DNA from 2 places in the Pseudarthrobacter sp. 1G09 genome. Region 1 is predicted to be linked to the other one. Evidence: riboswitches for the same ligand, from Rfam matches in the RefSeq annotation. Region 1 holds a riboswitch; the other holds the start of a gene.
The links. A riboswitch is a leader RNA that binds a small molecule or an ion and turns the genes downstream of it on or off. The one in region 1 is predicted to bind cyclic di-AMP.

Region 2: linked by a shared signal. The riboswitch ahead of ACP3TD_RS11315 (LysM peptidoglycan-binding domain-containing protein) and the one ahead of ACP3TD_RS05210 (C40 family peptidase) in region 1 are both predicted to bind cyclic di-AMP.

Annotation. Positions count from the first base shown of each region.
Region 1 covers NZ_CP188306.1:1,114,438-1,121,801, forward strand. Annotated here, with positions in the region: gene ACP3TD_RS05205 (M23 family metallopeptidase) at 1-826, shown strand, start outside; cyclic di-AMP (ydaO/yuaA leader) riboswitch at 955-1,136, shown strand; gene ACP3TD_RS05210 (C40 family peptidase) at 1,207-1,893, shown strand; gene ACP3TD_RS05215 (NlpC/P60 family protein) at 2,050-2,829, shown strand; gene ACP3TD_RS05220 (HNH endonuclease) at 3,075-3,575, shown strand; gene mobA (molybdenum cofactor guanylyltransferase) at 3,623-4,282, shown strand; gene ACP3TD_RS05230 (DUF6457 domain-containing protein) at 4,298-4,591, shown strand; gene ACP3TD_RS05235 (molybdopterin molybdotransferase MoeA) at 4,588-6,078, shown strand; gene fdhD (formate dehydrogenase accessory sulfurtransferase FdhD) at 6,145-7,023, shown strand; gene ACP3TD_RS05245 (alpha-mannosidase) at 7,147-7,364, shown strand, end outside.
Region 2 covers NZ_CP188306.1:2,449,822-2,457,185, forward strand. Annotated here, with positions in the region: gene ACP3TD_RS11270 (NUDIX domain-containing protein) at 1-220, opposite strand, end outside; gene ACP3TD_RS11275 (DUF1918 domain-containing protein) at 269-460, opposite strand; gene ACP3TD_RS11280 (metallophosphoesterase family protein) at 534-1,040, shown strand; gene ACP3TD_RS11285 (glucose 1-dehydrogenase) at 1,132-2,025, shown strand; gene ACP3TD_RS11290 (DUF1810 domain-containing protein) at 2,029-2,469, opposite strand; gene ACP3TD_RS11295 (DNA alkylation repair protein) at 2,472-3,002, opposite strand; gene ACP3TD_RS11300 (TraR/DksA family transcriptional regulator) at 2,999-3,355, opposite strand; gene ACP3TD_RS11305 (lytic transglycosylase domain-containing protein) at 3,376-4,710, opposite strand; gene ACP3TD_RS11310 (hypothetical protein) at 4,811-5,779, shown strand; cyclic di-AMP (ydaO/yuaA leader) riboswitch at 5,965-6,137, shown strand; gene ACP3TD_RS11315 (LysM peptidoglycan-binding domain-containing protein) at 6,141-6,986, shown strand; gene ACP3TD_RS11320 (protein adenylyltransferase SelO) at 7,079-7,364, opposite strand, start outside.

The sequences.
Region 1 (7,364 bases):
GACCCCCCGGGGCCGCCGCCGCGCGGCGGGCCCCGCTGCTACGCCGCGTGCTGTCGGGGCCGTCCAAGCTGCCGAGACCCCGCGCCCCCGCGATCTCCACCGTGACGCGCGCCGCCGTCGGGGTCCATTCCGCCAGATAACGGAATTCGCCTCGGCCAGCGGCATCGGCCAGAAGGCCGGCATCGCGCTTGCCGCCACCGGCCTGGTGCTTACCGTTACCGTCCCTGTCACCAGTCCCGTCATGGCAACTGACGCCAGCGGAACCGGTGCCGTTGCCGCCTCATCGGTGACGCCGCAGCCCGCAATTTCCGCGGAAGCAGGCGCCCAGATCGACTTCAGCCGCTCCGCCGTCGTCACCCAGGCGGACCCTGACGGCAAGCTCAAGCAGCTGCTCAGCGCCCAGTCCGCAGGATCGGTCTCCCGGGCTGCATCCGCCGGTACCCTGGGGGCCCCGCTGGCCACCATGACCACGGCATCGCCGTTCGGCTACCGCGTCAGCCCCATCACCGGCGGCACCGGCGACTTCCACCGCGGGCAGGACTATGTTGCCCAGTGCGGTACCTCCGTGATGGCTGCCGCCACCGGAACCGTGACCTTTGTGGGCTGGCACCAGTACGGCGGCGGCAACAGGGTGGTGGTGGACCACGGCAACGGCCTGGAGACCACCTACAACCACCTGTCGTCGTTCAACGTGAAGGAGGGCCAAACCGTCTCCCGGGGCGACGTCATAGCCCTTAGCGGGACCACCGGCGCCTCCACGGGCTGCCACCTCCACTTTGAAGTCCAGGTCAACGGCGAGGTTGTCGACCCCACCGGTTGGCTCTAGCCAAATGATGGTGGACTCTCGAATGGCCGTGACCCGCCGTGACCTGAATGTGACATTCAATCAAAACTGCTGTACCGTCTAACTCGCGTCAACTTTTCCGAAGTTGACGCTCTTGAGTGGATTGCCTAACTCTGCCACCGCTCAAGGTCCGTTCGCATTTCATCGTCTGGCAGGGGCGGGGGAACCAATTTTGGCCTTCTTGTTTCGAAGGCCTTGGGGTTAAGTCACGAAAGCTTCCTTGGAAGCCGTGTGGCCGGGTGACTCCCATCCGAATCCGACAGCTCACCTCGCAGGCATTGGGAGAGGCTACCTTCGTGTCTTCACGCCATAATGCTGCGCGCCACCGTGCGCAAACGGTTCGTACCAACCCTTTGGGCGCCGTGTCCAAGGCTGTTAGTGCCAATGCCGGGACGGTGGGTCGCCAGGCTGCAGTAGTTGCAGCCGCTTCCGGCCTCGTTCTGGGTATGGGCCTGCCGGCCGTCGCGGACACCACCGCGGGCGTCTCGGCATCCACCGAGTCGGGTTCGGCCCAGACTGCCCTCGCCGTCACCGCGGCACCTACCGCCACTGTTTCCTTCGAGCGCCCGGTCATCAAGACCACCGCCGCTCCGAAGCCGGAGCCGGTACGCACCCAGTCCACTGCTTCAGCAGCACGGGATGCCGGCAACGCCGTCACCGCAGCCGCTGGCTCAACCGAAGCTGCCTCCGAGAAGCTCGCGGAGACTGTTTCCTCCGCTGCCACCTCGGGCATCGCGGCTATCGCGTACACCGGCATTGGGCACCCGTACGTGTGGGGCGGCACCAGCCCCAACGGCTGGGACTGCTCCGGATTCACCCAGTGGGTCTACGCCCAGGCCGGCATCAGCATCCCTCGCGTCAATGCCTGGAACGCCATGAAGCCCACCTCCACCCCCCAGCCTGGCGACCTCGTCATGCAGAACGGCGGCGCACACGTTGGCATCTACGTCGGCAACGGCATGATGATCAGCGCGCTCAACCCGTCCCAGGGCACCCTTCTTCACGCGGTTGCCGCCACCGGAACCTCCTCGTTTTACACCATGAACTAGTTTCTGGGGCCCCAGGCCCCAGAAACTTTTTCTTTGCCCCCGTTTTCGCTAAATCACACATCCCCGTTCGGGACGCGCCGACGTACCCCCAAGATGCCGGCGCGTCCAAAACCCCCGTGTTGCCTACAGGCCCGGGGACAACGAAAGAGAGAACTGATGACGACTCGTGCTACCGCACGGCATCGCGCCGAAGTCACCAAGACCAACTCAATCGCCATTATCGCCAAGGCTGTTGGCGGCAACGCCGGCGGCGTTGGGCGCCAGGCAGCGGTTATCGCCGCAGCCTCGGGCCTGGTCCTGACCAGCGGCATCGCCGCAAACGCAGCTGACACCAACGTCCAGCGCGACTCCGCTCCTGCATCCGCTTTTGAAGTTGGAACAGCTGTGGAAGCTCCGATTTCTGCGGCTTCCACCATCAACATCTCCTTCGAGAAGCCGGCCGTCAGCACCAGCCCGGCTCCGGTGGTTGAAGCAGAGCCCGAGGTTGAGGTCCAGGAAGCCGCTCCGGCTCCGGCCGCCCAGACGGCCGCAACCCAGACCGCTGCAGCGCCGAAGGTCACCGCTACCGTCACGGCGCAGCCCGCATCTGCTCCCCAGGCATCTGCCAGCGGCAAGGGCGCAGCAATCCTGTCCGCAGCGTACGCCCAGCTCGGCGTCAACCAGGACTGCACGATGCTCGTCACCAACTCGCTGGCTGCCGTGGGCATCAACTTCCACGACTGGCCCGCCGGCTACCTCTCCCTGGGCCGCACCGTGAGCGCTGCCGAGGCCCAGCCCGGCGACCTGATCTACTACGCCGACGGCGGCGCCGGCATGGCCCACATCGCTGTTTACGCCGGCAATGGCCAGGCAGTGCACGGCGGCTACAACGGCAACCAGACCGTGGTGTTCAGCGCCAACGTCGGTTCCGGACCGGTTTTCATCCGCGTCAACTGATCCTCCCGACAGGGCCGGCCTGTACGGCCGCCCGTCGGAATGAAGGACCCCTGCCCACCGGCAGGGGTCCTTTGCCGTTCACAGGCGGTACGCTCCGGACGCCCTTCCCTGACGATGCTGCGTGCCGTGATTAGCTGATCCTGCATTTCTTTGTTTACTCTTGTGGTGTCGATCCATAGCCCGGACATGCCGAGGGCAGCCGGCCCTCGTGCCCCTGACGGGTGCGGCCGTGAAGAGGTACGTGCATGCGCACTCTCGTTCTGAATGCTGGATATGAACCGCTGGCGGTCATTACTTTCCGCCGGGCGCTGGTGCTTGTGCTCACGGGCAAAGCAAGCGTGGTAGCCGAGGGCGATGATCCCGTGGTGGGTCCGCAGGAAATCCTGGGCCGCCCTTCCGTGATTCTCCTCAACCGCTACATCCGCCCCAGATACAACCATGCCACTGCCGTCAGCCGCCGCGGCGTCCTGAGACGGGATGGGCATAAGTGTGCATACTGCGGAAAAGCAGCGCACACGATCGACCATGTTCACCCCAAGTCACGCGGAGGGGCGGACTCCTGGGAGAACCTGGTGGCTGCCTGCCTGCGCTGCAACAACGTCAAAGGCGATCACACGCCCGCTGAAATGGGCTGGAAGCTGCGGTTCGAGCCGGCGCCGCCGCATGGCACCATCTGGCAGATTAGGGAATTGGAAAAGCCCACGCCGGCGTGGGATCCGTTCCTCCTGCCGGAGCGGGCCGCCTGATATGCGCTGACTGTCAGACGTGCGCCGGCACTGGCTACGCTTGAACCATGCAAAACGACGTGCCGGCCTTTGATGCCATCATTTTGGCGGGAGGCCGATCCTCACGGCTGGGAGGAGTCCCGAAACAGGGACTGCTGTTTCGCGGAACCACGCTCCTGAACCGGTCCATTGCAGCCGTTGAAGGAGCCCGGGCCACCGTGATTGTCGGCCCGGATCCCGGTCCGTTGCCCCCCGGAGTGCTCACGTGCCGTGAAGAGCCGGAGTTCGCCGGGCCCGCAGCGGCTATTGCCACCGGCCTGGACGTCCTGGGCCGGGCCGGGGCCGGCGCTCCGCACACCCTCGTCCTGGCCTGTGACATGCCATTGGTCTCCGGGGCTGTGCGTGCCCTTCTGGATGAGTTGTCCACTGGGAAGAGATCGGGGTCTTATATGGCCTGTACTGAGGATGAACACGGCGCCGGGAGGATGCAGCCGCTGGCCGGACTTTATAGCACAGGGATGCTAAAAAAGTCCGCCCTGGAAATGGCCACGAACGGCCGGTTGGTCAACGGATCAGTCCGCTCACTCCTTGCTAGTCTGGACGTGCAGCTTGTCGCCGTTCCGGCCGCTTACACGGCAGATGTGGACACGTGGGACGATGCCGCCGCACTGGGGATTGCCGCCGGCAGCCCGGACGTGGAGGACGGGGCCGGGCGCGGCCGCAGCTAACTTTGGAGGCACGTGGTGAAGAGCCAGGACGAAACACTGGAGGAATGGTGCAGGTCGCTGCTCCAGGCCTACGAGCTTGAGGAAGTTCAGGTGGACATCGATGCCATCCTTTCCCTTGCCGGCGTGGCGGCGCATTCCGTGGTCCGTCCCGCCGCCCCGCTGACCACCTTCATCGCCGGATTCGCCGCGGGCCTGGCCTCGAACTCCGGCAGTTCGACGGATGCCGTGGCCATGGAAAAGGCCCTCGCCGTCGCCCGCACACTGGCGGCCGACTATGACACTGAAGCCGCCGGGGCCCCCGGCGAATGACAGAATCACCCGGGCAGGACGCAGCATCGCCCGCAGGGCATGAACACAGCCACGACCACGGCAACGGACACCCGCAAGGACAACTGCAGGAACAACCGCAGGGACAGAACGACGAAGGTCAGGCCGGAACCGGCCAGGAACAGGAAGAGGGCCAGAGCCAGGGCCACCATCACCTGGCCCACACCTGGGCGGAAGCACGCCAGGCCGCCTTTGACGCCGCAACGCCCATCCCGCCTGGACCGGTGCCGCTGGACCAAGCCCAGGCCCGCAGGTTGGAGCAGGACATCATTGCGCTTCAGGACATGCCGCACTATGCTTCCTCGGCCATGGACGGCTGGGCAGTCAACGGGTCCGGGCCGTGGATCCCTGTGGAACCCGGAGCCCGGCTGGCGCCGCACCAGGCGAGCCCCATTGTTACCGGCGGACTCATCCCGCCCGGCGGCAAGGGGATCCTGCGCAGCGAAAGTGCCGTCCTCGCCGAGGACGAGGACGGGCTCCCCGTCCTCGCCACGGGTGGAACCGCCCGCCCCGGCGAACCGCGCAACGGCCAGCACGTGCGCAAAGCAGGCGAGGAAGCACAGGAAGGGGACATCCTTGTTCCGGCGGGGGCGACCCTGAATCCGGCGCACCTGGCGCTTGCTGCACTGGCCGGATATGACGAGCTGGAGGTACAGGGCAAACCCCTCGTGCGCCTGCTGCTGACAGGGTCCGAGGTGGTGGTGCACGGCCTGCCTGCCCCGGGGAAGGTCCGGGACACGTTTGGTCATCAGCTGCCGGCCGTCGTTGGCATGCTCGGTGGCATCCCGGGCGGCCAGCAGCGCATCGGCGACTCCTATGGGGAGTGGCTCGCGGCCCTGGAGGACGTGGTGCCGGAGGGTCCCGGCGCACCCGGGCTCCCGGCCGACGTCGTCATCACTACCGGGGGGACGGGCCGTTCCGGCACGGATCATCTCCGCCGCGCCGTTGCCGAACTGGGCGGCCGGCTGGTGGTTGATGGCGTGGCCATGCGGCCCGGGCACCCGGTGGTGCTGGCCGAACTCCCCGACGGCCGGTTCGTCCTGGGCCTGCCCGGCAATCCGCTCGCCGCCATGATGGCGCTCTTTACAGTGGGCGCGCCCCTGTTGGCTGCCCTGGGTCACGGAACGCTGCCGGAGGTGCAGGAAGTGGCCTCCGGAACGCTCATAGACCCGGATCCGGGCCGCACGCGCCTCATGCCGTTCCGGCTGTTGTACGGGATGGCGTCGCCGGCTCAGCACACCGGCCCGGGCATGATGCGCGGGCTTGCGACGGCCGACGGCGTCATGGTGGTTCCGCCGCACGGCGTGCAGCTGGGGGAGCAGGTGCCGGCTTTCGCGCTGCCGTGGGGCCCGCCCATTCCAGCGCCTGCGGATCCCGCCAAGGCCAAACCGCGGAGCAGCAGGACGTCCCGGACGGCGGCGAAGTCCGGCCCTGCGGGGCCAGTGGACTGGAGCGCCCTTCTCGGCTGAGCCGGAGCTTGGCCGGGCAGGCGCCCTGCAGTGCGATGATGGAGACATGAACAGGCAGGACGGTCCATGGGACGCGTGACGCAGCGCCGCAAGGTGCATAAGTATGTCCTGGACGGCTCGCCGAAGGCGCTGGAGTTTCCCGTCCGCTACCGCGAGGATGTCCTGGCAGTGGAGGAACCGCTGGAAATCCGGCTGGGCAGCCTCTCCTATTCGGTCACCATGCGGACCCCGGGCGACGACTTCGACCTGGTAGCCGGCTTCCTGGTATCCGAGGGCGTGATCTGGACCCCGGACCAGTTGGTATCCCTGCGCTTCTGCGCCGGCGAGGACGAGAACGGTGTCCATACGTTCAACGTGGTGGAGGCCCAGCTGCGTCCTGATGTCCCACTGCCGGAAACGGGACGGAACGTTTATACGTCCAGCTCCTGCGGCATCTGCGGGACGGACTCCATTGAAGCCGTGCGGAAGTCGTCGCACCACAGCCCCGCGGCGGACCCCCTCACGCTCGACGCGCACGTACTGGCATCTCTGCCCGCACTGCTCCGGAAATCGCAGCGACTCTTCGACGATACCGGCGGGGTGCACGCTGCAGGGCTTTTCCGGATTGAGGACGACGGCGGTGTGCAGCTGCTGTGCCTCCGCGAGGACGTGGGACGGCACAACGCGGTGGACAAGGTGGTGGGCTGGGCCCTGCGCGAAGGGCTCCTGCCACTGCGCGGCACCGTCCTCCAGGTGTCCGGCCGGGCATCATTCGAGCTGGTCCAGAAGGCGGCCCAGGCGGGTATCCCCGTGTTGGCTGCCGTCAGCGCGCCGTCCAGCCTGGCCGTGGAACTCGCCGAGGCCAGCGGCCTGACGCTTGCCGGTTTCAGCCGGGGAACCAGCCTTAATGTTTACGCGGGGGCAGCCAGGATCAGCAGCCCGGCAATTGCCTCCGCGCCCGCCTGACGCTCCACCACCCCCCCTCGGATGCTCCCGCAAGGGGGTTGGTTTGCTGGCTACCAGCGGGTAGATTTGTCCATCGAATGGACACGATGATCCAATTTTTTCAAGCGCTAAAGAGGGCCCACATTGCATGACGACCGCCGGATCACGGAAGTCCGTCTCACCAGGTTTGTACGTGAGCGCATCGACCCTGCTGTCTACAGCCGGACCGTGCCCCTGACCCTGAGCAGCTGGGACGTACCGGATGAGCCGGTACCCGCCCTCGAAGCGATGCGGCAGCAGTTCCAGCCCCTCGAGCATGGCACGGCATGGGGCAAACCGTGGAGCACCAGGTGGCTCCGGCT
Region 2 (7,364 bases), 1.3 Mb from region 1:
GCAGGGCGCCGCCGGGCAACCCCCAGGTTCCCCCGTTGTGGCTCCAGACGGCGCGGTGCTGCAGCAATACACCCCTGGCCGGGTCCCAGGCCAGGACGCCGGCGGCACCGAACCGGCCCCAGAAGCGGCCCCGGTCCCCTTCCACCCAGGCATCGCCCGGGTTGCGGGGGCCGGTGCGGACAGGCGGAATCGACGATGCGGCGACGGATGCGTGGTCCATCGTCCCAGTCTGACAGGTCCGCTGCGCCGGAGGGCGGCCGGCGGAAGGTCAGTTGGCGTGTCCGTGGTCGACGGCGAAATCACCGCCGGGGTACATGACGGTTTCGTGGCCGTCGTCGAAGCGGACCACATACGGCGGCGCGCCGCCTTCGCCCCGGACTTCCAGGATCACTCCGTGACGGTCCGTTGCACCCACAGTCCTTCCGTGCACAATGATGCGGTCGCCCTGTGCAGCCTCCATGGCACTCACCTCCAAGCCCCCAGATTACGACTCCGGGGCGGGCCCGGACAGGTCCCCGTGGCAGGATTTCCCCATGCCGCTGAACATCCTCCTGATCGCCGATACCCACGTCCCCAAGCGCGCCCGGGAACTGCCCGCCCAGGTGTGGTCCGCCGTCGAACGTGCTGACGTGGTCTTTCACGCCGGAGACTGGGTGGACGCCTCGCTGCTTGATGAATTCGAGCAGCGCGCGCGGCAACTGGTGGGTGTCTACGGCAACAACGACGGCGCGGACCTCCGCGCCCGGCTGCCCGAAACGGCAGCCGTCACCCTGGACGGCGTCCGTTTTGCGATGGTGCACGAGACCGGCCAGGCGAAGGGCCGTGAGCTGCGCTGCGAGGCGCTCTATCCGGATGCGGATGTCCTGGTTTTCGGACACAGCCACATCCCGTGGGACACCACGTCGCCACGGGGCCTGCGGCTGCTGAACCCGGGATCCCCCACGGACCGCAGGCGGCAGCCCGCGTGCACCTACATGACGGCCATCGTTGACGGCGGCCGGCTCACCGGGGTGCAACTGGTGGAGGTACAGCGGCGGTAGCCCGGCTTGGCAGCCGGCCCCCGGGTGCCTAGGCTGTAAACGTAAGCATGCTTAGCTTCGAGGAATCCAGCCGTACCAGCAGGAGGAAACCATGACAGACCAGTACACATTCCGCGATCCGGTCACCGCCTACGAGCACATCTCCCCTCCCAAGCAGCACCAGCCAGAACCCGGCCTGGACGCCGAACTGACTCCCAAGGCCGATCTCGGCGAGGAAACCTACCGCGGCACGGGGCGGCTGGAAGGCCGTAAAGCGATCGTGACCGGCGCCGATTCCGGCATCGGGGCGGCAACAGCCATCGCCTTCGCCCGGGAGGGTGCCGACGTTGTTTTGTCCTACCTGCCGCAGGAGGAAGAGGACGCGGCCAGGATCGCGGGGATCATCGAGGCGGCCGGGCGCAAGGCCATCAAGGTGCCGGGCGACCTTAAGGATCCTGCAGTCTGCCGCGAAGTGGTGGAGACCGCCGTGGCCGTCCTGGGCAGTGTGGACATCCTGGTGAACAACGCCGGGAAGCAGGTGGCCCAGGAGGACCTGGCGGACATCACCGACGAACAGTTCGACCACACGGTAAAGACCAACGTCTACGCCATGTTCTGGCTGACCAAAGCGGCCCTGGCGCACATGCCGGCCGGGTCAACCATTATCAATACCACGTCCATTCAGGCGTACAACCCCTCGCCCACGCTGGTGGATTACGCCACCACCAAGGCCAGCATCAACAACTTCACCAAGGGCCTGGCCCAGCAGCTGGCGCCGAAGGGCATCAGGGTCAACGCCGTGGCGCCGGGGCCCATCTGGACGCCGTTGCAGGTGAGCAGCGGACAGCCCAAGGAGGAACTGCCGGAGTTCGGCCAGTCCACTCCCCTGGGCCGTGCCGGGCAGCCGGCCGAACTGGCACCGGCGTACGTGTTCCTCGCGTCGCCGGAATCCAGCTACGTGGTGGGCGAGACGCTGAACGTCAACGGCGGCAGCCCCACGCCGTAGCGGCTATTCCGCGTCCTGGTCGGCGAGCAGCGAGTCGGTGGACCCGTCCGGTTGGCCGTCGAAGAACTGGGCGAGAACCGTCTTGAACACCGTTTCGCCGGGCGCGGCGCGGAGGAACAGGGTCATGGACGACTGCAGCTTGCGGGCGTCGACGCCACCCAGGATGTCCTCTGCGGAGCGCCCGGCGTGGTGGGTCAGTGCCTGTGCGGACTCAAGCAGGCGCTGACCCAGCACGTCATGTTCCAGGTAGGCCCGCGCTTCCGCCAGGGAGGCGATGGCGTATTTGCGGGATGTTGCGCTCTGCCCCAGGCCTGCAATCTGGGGAAAGATGAACCACATCCAGTGGCCTGTCTTGTTCCCGAGCTGGAGCTCGGCCAGCGCCTGGTCATACGTTCCGCCGTCCTGGGCTGCAGTGAAACGCTCGAGGTTAAAGGGATCGTCCATAGTCATTCTCCTTTGTGGTGGGACAGTGTTGCTGCTGCCGCCCGCAGGTGGGCGTCCGGGTCGGCACCCCATCGGGCCAGTACGGTTTCCGCGCGTTGCCGGTTGCGGTGCTCCAGCCTCTCCAGGAGCGGCCGCAGAACGTCGGTGACGAGCGGATCGGCAAGTTCGGGTGCATGCGCGGACCGGAGGAATCCCTCAACGCGGGTCAGATCCGAATGCCGCAGCAGGGCCACCCGCGACTGGAGCAGCACCACCGCTGCTTGGCGGCGTTCGAAGACCGGCCGGGCGCCCGGTTTCGGTTGGCCCCACAGTTCCGAGGCAAGCTGGACCACGGCATCGTGGTCCAGGTCCTTGAACTTGCGGAGGGCGTCGCGGATGGTCCCGCGCACGGCGCCCACGGAGGAACCATAGGAGCCGAGGGTGCCGCCAAACCTGCTGCCGACGTCGTCCGCGCGGTACCAGGCGCCCTCGTTCTGCAGCGTGCGGTCGATGAAACCGGCCGCCTCGGCGACGGCGTCCGGACCGGTGCTCACGAGCGCCCTGCGGCTGAGTGGTCGATGCAGTACGGCGTCCAGGGCCGGGCCTCAAGCCTGCCTTCGGCGATGGGCCGGCCGCATACGGCGCAGCTGCCATACGTTCCGGCGGCGATCCGGTCCAGGGCCGCTTCCACCTGGTCCAGGCTGGCTGAGCTCTGGTTCAGCAGCGCCGAGGCCTGGGACAGCTCGAAGGCGATGGTGGCACCCTCAGGATCGTGTTCGTCGTCCACGTTGGCTCCCTGGCGGGCGGAGTTGGCGGCGGCGATGTCCGCCCGCAACGCCGGCAGCAAGGCCAGTTTCAGCTGCCGCTCCTCTTCGAGCAGCAGCCGGAAGCGTTCGTAGTCAGCCATGGGAAAAGCCTAGTCCTGCGTCAGTACCAGTTGTTCACCATTGAGTGGCTCCAGGCTCCGCAGGGCGAGCCGTACCTGTCGCGGATGTATCCCAGACCCCACTCAACCTGGGTCCGGTAGCTGGTCAGCCAGTCACTGCCGGCGCTCGCGTACTTCCCGGGCGGCAATGCCTGGGGGATCCCGTAGGCGCCCGAGTAGGGGTTGGTGGCCGTGGTCTGCCAGTTCGACTCCTTGGTCCACAGCTGCGCCAGGCACAGGAACTGATCCTGGCCCCAGCCGTAGGCGCCCAGGCGTCCGGCGGCGTAGCTCTTCGCTCCGGCAGGATCGTTCACGGCACCACCGGGAACGGAGGGTACGACGACGGGCGGCGGCCCCGGCTGGGCCGGGGGCCCGGGCGCCGGGGCAGGGTCCGCCGGGGCGGGCTTCAACGGCGCGGGCTTCAACGGCGCGGGACCGGCAGCACCCGGCGGCGCCGCGGCCGCGGGCGGTGGCACCTCCACGCGGGCGTCCGCTGCGGCTTTCGCCGCCCGATCCGAGTCCCGTTGGGCTTGTTCCCGGGCGGCGGCCCGCTTCGCTGCCTGCGAGGCTTCGTAAGCGGCGAGGGCGGCCTGGCCCTGCCGGAACTCCCCCTCAACGGCCGCGGTTGTTCCCTTGAGTGAGGCCAGCTGTGCCGTGAGTTCCCCGCCGTGCTGCTGCTCTTCGCTGATGTGGCGGGCTACGGCGTCCTGCGCCGACCTGGCCCCGGCAAGCCTGGTTCCTGCCTCCTTGGCCAGGTTTTCCCGTTCGGACCGTGCGGCCTTCTCCTGTTCACCCAGGGACGATGCCACCTTCGCGGAGGACGCCGCGCGGTCCACCAGGCCGGCCGTCTTCGCGCCCACCAGCTCCACTATGTTGAGTCCGTGGACGCTGCCGGACTCAAGGGCGTCCAGGGCCATGAAGAATCCGGCCGTGGTTGCACCGGTCTTGTACGACTGCACGGCAAGGGCGCCGATCTCCCTGCGGTGCTGCTGCAGTTCCCCGTTGGCTGCTGCCGACTGCGCCGCCAGGGCTTCGACCCGGCTGTTGGCTGCGGTGAGTGCGGCTTCGGCAGTGGCGTACTCCGCCGCAGCCGTCACGGCCGCGCCGCCAAGCGTTCCTGCGTCCGCCTGCAAACCGGCGAGGAGGCTGCCGATCCGGGTGATTTCGGCCGCTGTGCCCGCTTCAGACTCCCTGGCTTTCCGGACGTCCTCCCATGAGGGGTATCTTTCCGGCGGGAGCTCCGCGGCCGACGCCGGAACAAGGGCTGCGCCCAGCAGGGCAAACACCAGAAGTCCTCCGAGCACCGGGGACTTCAGTTTGGTAACGAACAGGGGCATAGTCCCGTAGCCTACGGCCTCAACCACAGGTTGAGGGTTTACAGCTGTGGATTGTTATCCAGCAGAGACGGAAGCCGCGCCGCAGCCCTAGACTGTGCCCATGGCCGGCGCCATCACACCAAGCACCACACCAGCCCGCCGCGGCCCGGCCTCCGCACGGACGGCAGGACGGGCAAACGCCAGGCTGCCGTTGCCGTTCCTGACCGCGGCAGTACTGGCGGTGTCGGCCTGCACCCCGCAGCAGCCCACCCCTGCAGCGTCCCCCGCTGCCACCGCCCCCGGGCCGGTGACCATCGAGGTAAACCAGTCCCGCGACCAGTACGGGCAGCATGCCATCCTGCTCCAGCTCACCAACACCACGGACGGTCTCCTGACAGTGGACCTGGCGCGCGTCAGTTCCCCGCTGTTCGACGGGGACATCGAGTGGACCCCGCAAGCGGGCAGCCTGGAGCTTCCGCCGCACCAGCCCAAAAGCGTGCCCGCACAGCTTCCACCCCCGGCCTGCGCTGACCTGGCAACGGCATCGCCGCAGGCCAGCGCCACGGTATCCTTCGCTGCGGAAGGACAGCACCCGGCAGCGCTGAGCCTTCCGGCGCCGGATCCCTTCGGCGTGCTGCCGCGCAACAATAGCGAGCTCTGCCTGGCCGCCGACGCCGCGAAAGTGGCCGGACTGGCCCTGGACCCGCACCTTGGGGTGGCGGCGGACGGCCGCACCGCCGTCGTCCTCCTTCGCATCAGCCCCCAGCCGACGGCCCCTGGAGGGACTCCGCCCCTCACGCTGCGCAGCGTGGGCGGCACTCCCCTGCTGGCGGAGGCCGGGCCCGAGTCCGGGGCTGAGCCGTGGCCGCGGAACCTGACGGTCCGGACGGGGGAAACCGGCACTGTCCTGGCCCTGAGGGTGCGCCCCGCCCGGTGCGATCCACACGCCGTGGCGGAAGATAAAGTGGGCACCCTGCTGCCCCTCACCGTCACCGTCGGGACCCGGGAAGGTGTCCTGAAAGTGGCCGCCGGCGGGCCGTTGCGTGCGCAACTTTATGACTTTGTTACGCAGGCCTGCCAGACCGGCTAGGCCCCGGGCATCATCCGAGGTCACCGCGGCGTTCCGGGGCGCCCTCCGGCCGGTGGCTTCATCCGAGAGGTCCGACTCGTATGTTATCCAAATGTGACAATCGGGTGAACGTCGGGTTATGGTCGTACACGTGTCCCTCCCAAGCGGGACATTCCCCTCAGCTTGCCGAGCCCTGCCGCTGAACCGGGATTCAATCGCTTTCCAGCTGGCAGGGACGGGGGAACCAAGTTTCCGCGGCTTCACCGAAGCCTTGGGGTTAAGTCGATAGCGCCTTCCGTCCCTGACGAAGTGCGCTACCGGCCGGGCATCTCCAGCCCGAACCCGACAGCTCACCCCGCAGGCATGGGAGAGGCGATCAACCGTGTCAAAAAATTTCACCACCGCCCGTCACCGCGCTACTCCGGCCGGCTCCATCGCGCTTCAGGGTTTGGCCGTGACGGCCAAGGCCCAGGCCCGGACATTTGGACGCCCGGCACTCGCAGTAGCCGCAGCATCGGGCATTGCGTTCGGCGTCGGAGCTCCGGCACATGCAGGCGTGACCGGCCCGGACAGCACCGAAACCACTAACGTCCAGGCATACTCGGCTCCGGCCGCGCCCGTAGCCGCTGCCCCTGCAGCCGCTGCCGGCAACGTCCACACGGTTGCTTCCGGTGACACCCTCGGCGCCATTGCGTCCGCCTACGGGGTTGGCCTGAACGACGTCCTGGCAGCCAACGGCCTCGACGTTTCCTCGATCATCTACCCCGGTGACCAGATTGCCATTCCCGGCGCCGGCTACGCAGCACCGGCCGCTCCGGCCGTTGCTCCTGCAGCGGCACCGGTCCAGGCCGCAAGCACCGCTCCCGCCAACACCGGCATGAACCTCGGCTACGCCTCCGCAACGCCTGCGGCCACCGGCTCGGGCACGGGCGCTGCCATCCTCGCCAACGCCTACGGCCAGGTTGGCGTTACCCAGGACTGCACCGCCATGGTGGAGAAGGCCCTGCGCGCCGTCGGCAAGTCCGTCGGAGACCTGGCTCCCGGCCAGTTCTTCCAGTACGGCACCGTGGTGGGCGCCCCCGCCCCGGGTGACCTCGTCATCTCCGCGGGCCACGTCGGTGTGTACGCCGGTGACGGCCAGATGGTCAGCGGCGGCGTCAACGGCAGCCAGACCCAGGTGCACTCCGTCAGCTGGGTTGGTGCAGCCTCCTACGTACGGGTCGCATAGCCTGCTGAGCACGTAGCTTCCAGCGCATAGAGCTGCAAAAAGGGCGGTAGCCGGGATGTCCCGGCTACCGCCCTTTTGCTGTGTTGGCAGGCTCAGGTGCCGCAGAAGGTCGTGTACGTCCCGAAGTCCTCCGGGGCACCTTCGGCGTACCGCTCCAGGCCAGGGCGTTCGCTGTACGGCGCCGTCACCGCTTCCAGCAGCCGGTGCAGTGGATCCAGGTCCCCGCCGGTAGCCGCGGCCAGGGCCTCTTCGACGAGGTGGTTCCGGGGAATGTACGCGGGATTGGTGCGGTCCATCAGCCCGGCATCCGGCCCCAGCTTCTGCCAGCGTTCGGCCCAGGCATCGTACGCAGCCAGGTCCATGACCATCCCGCGGACA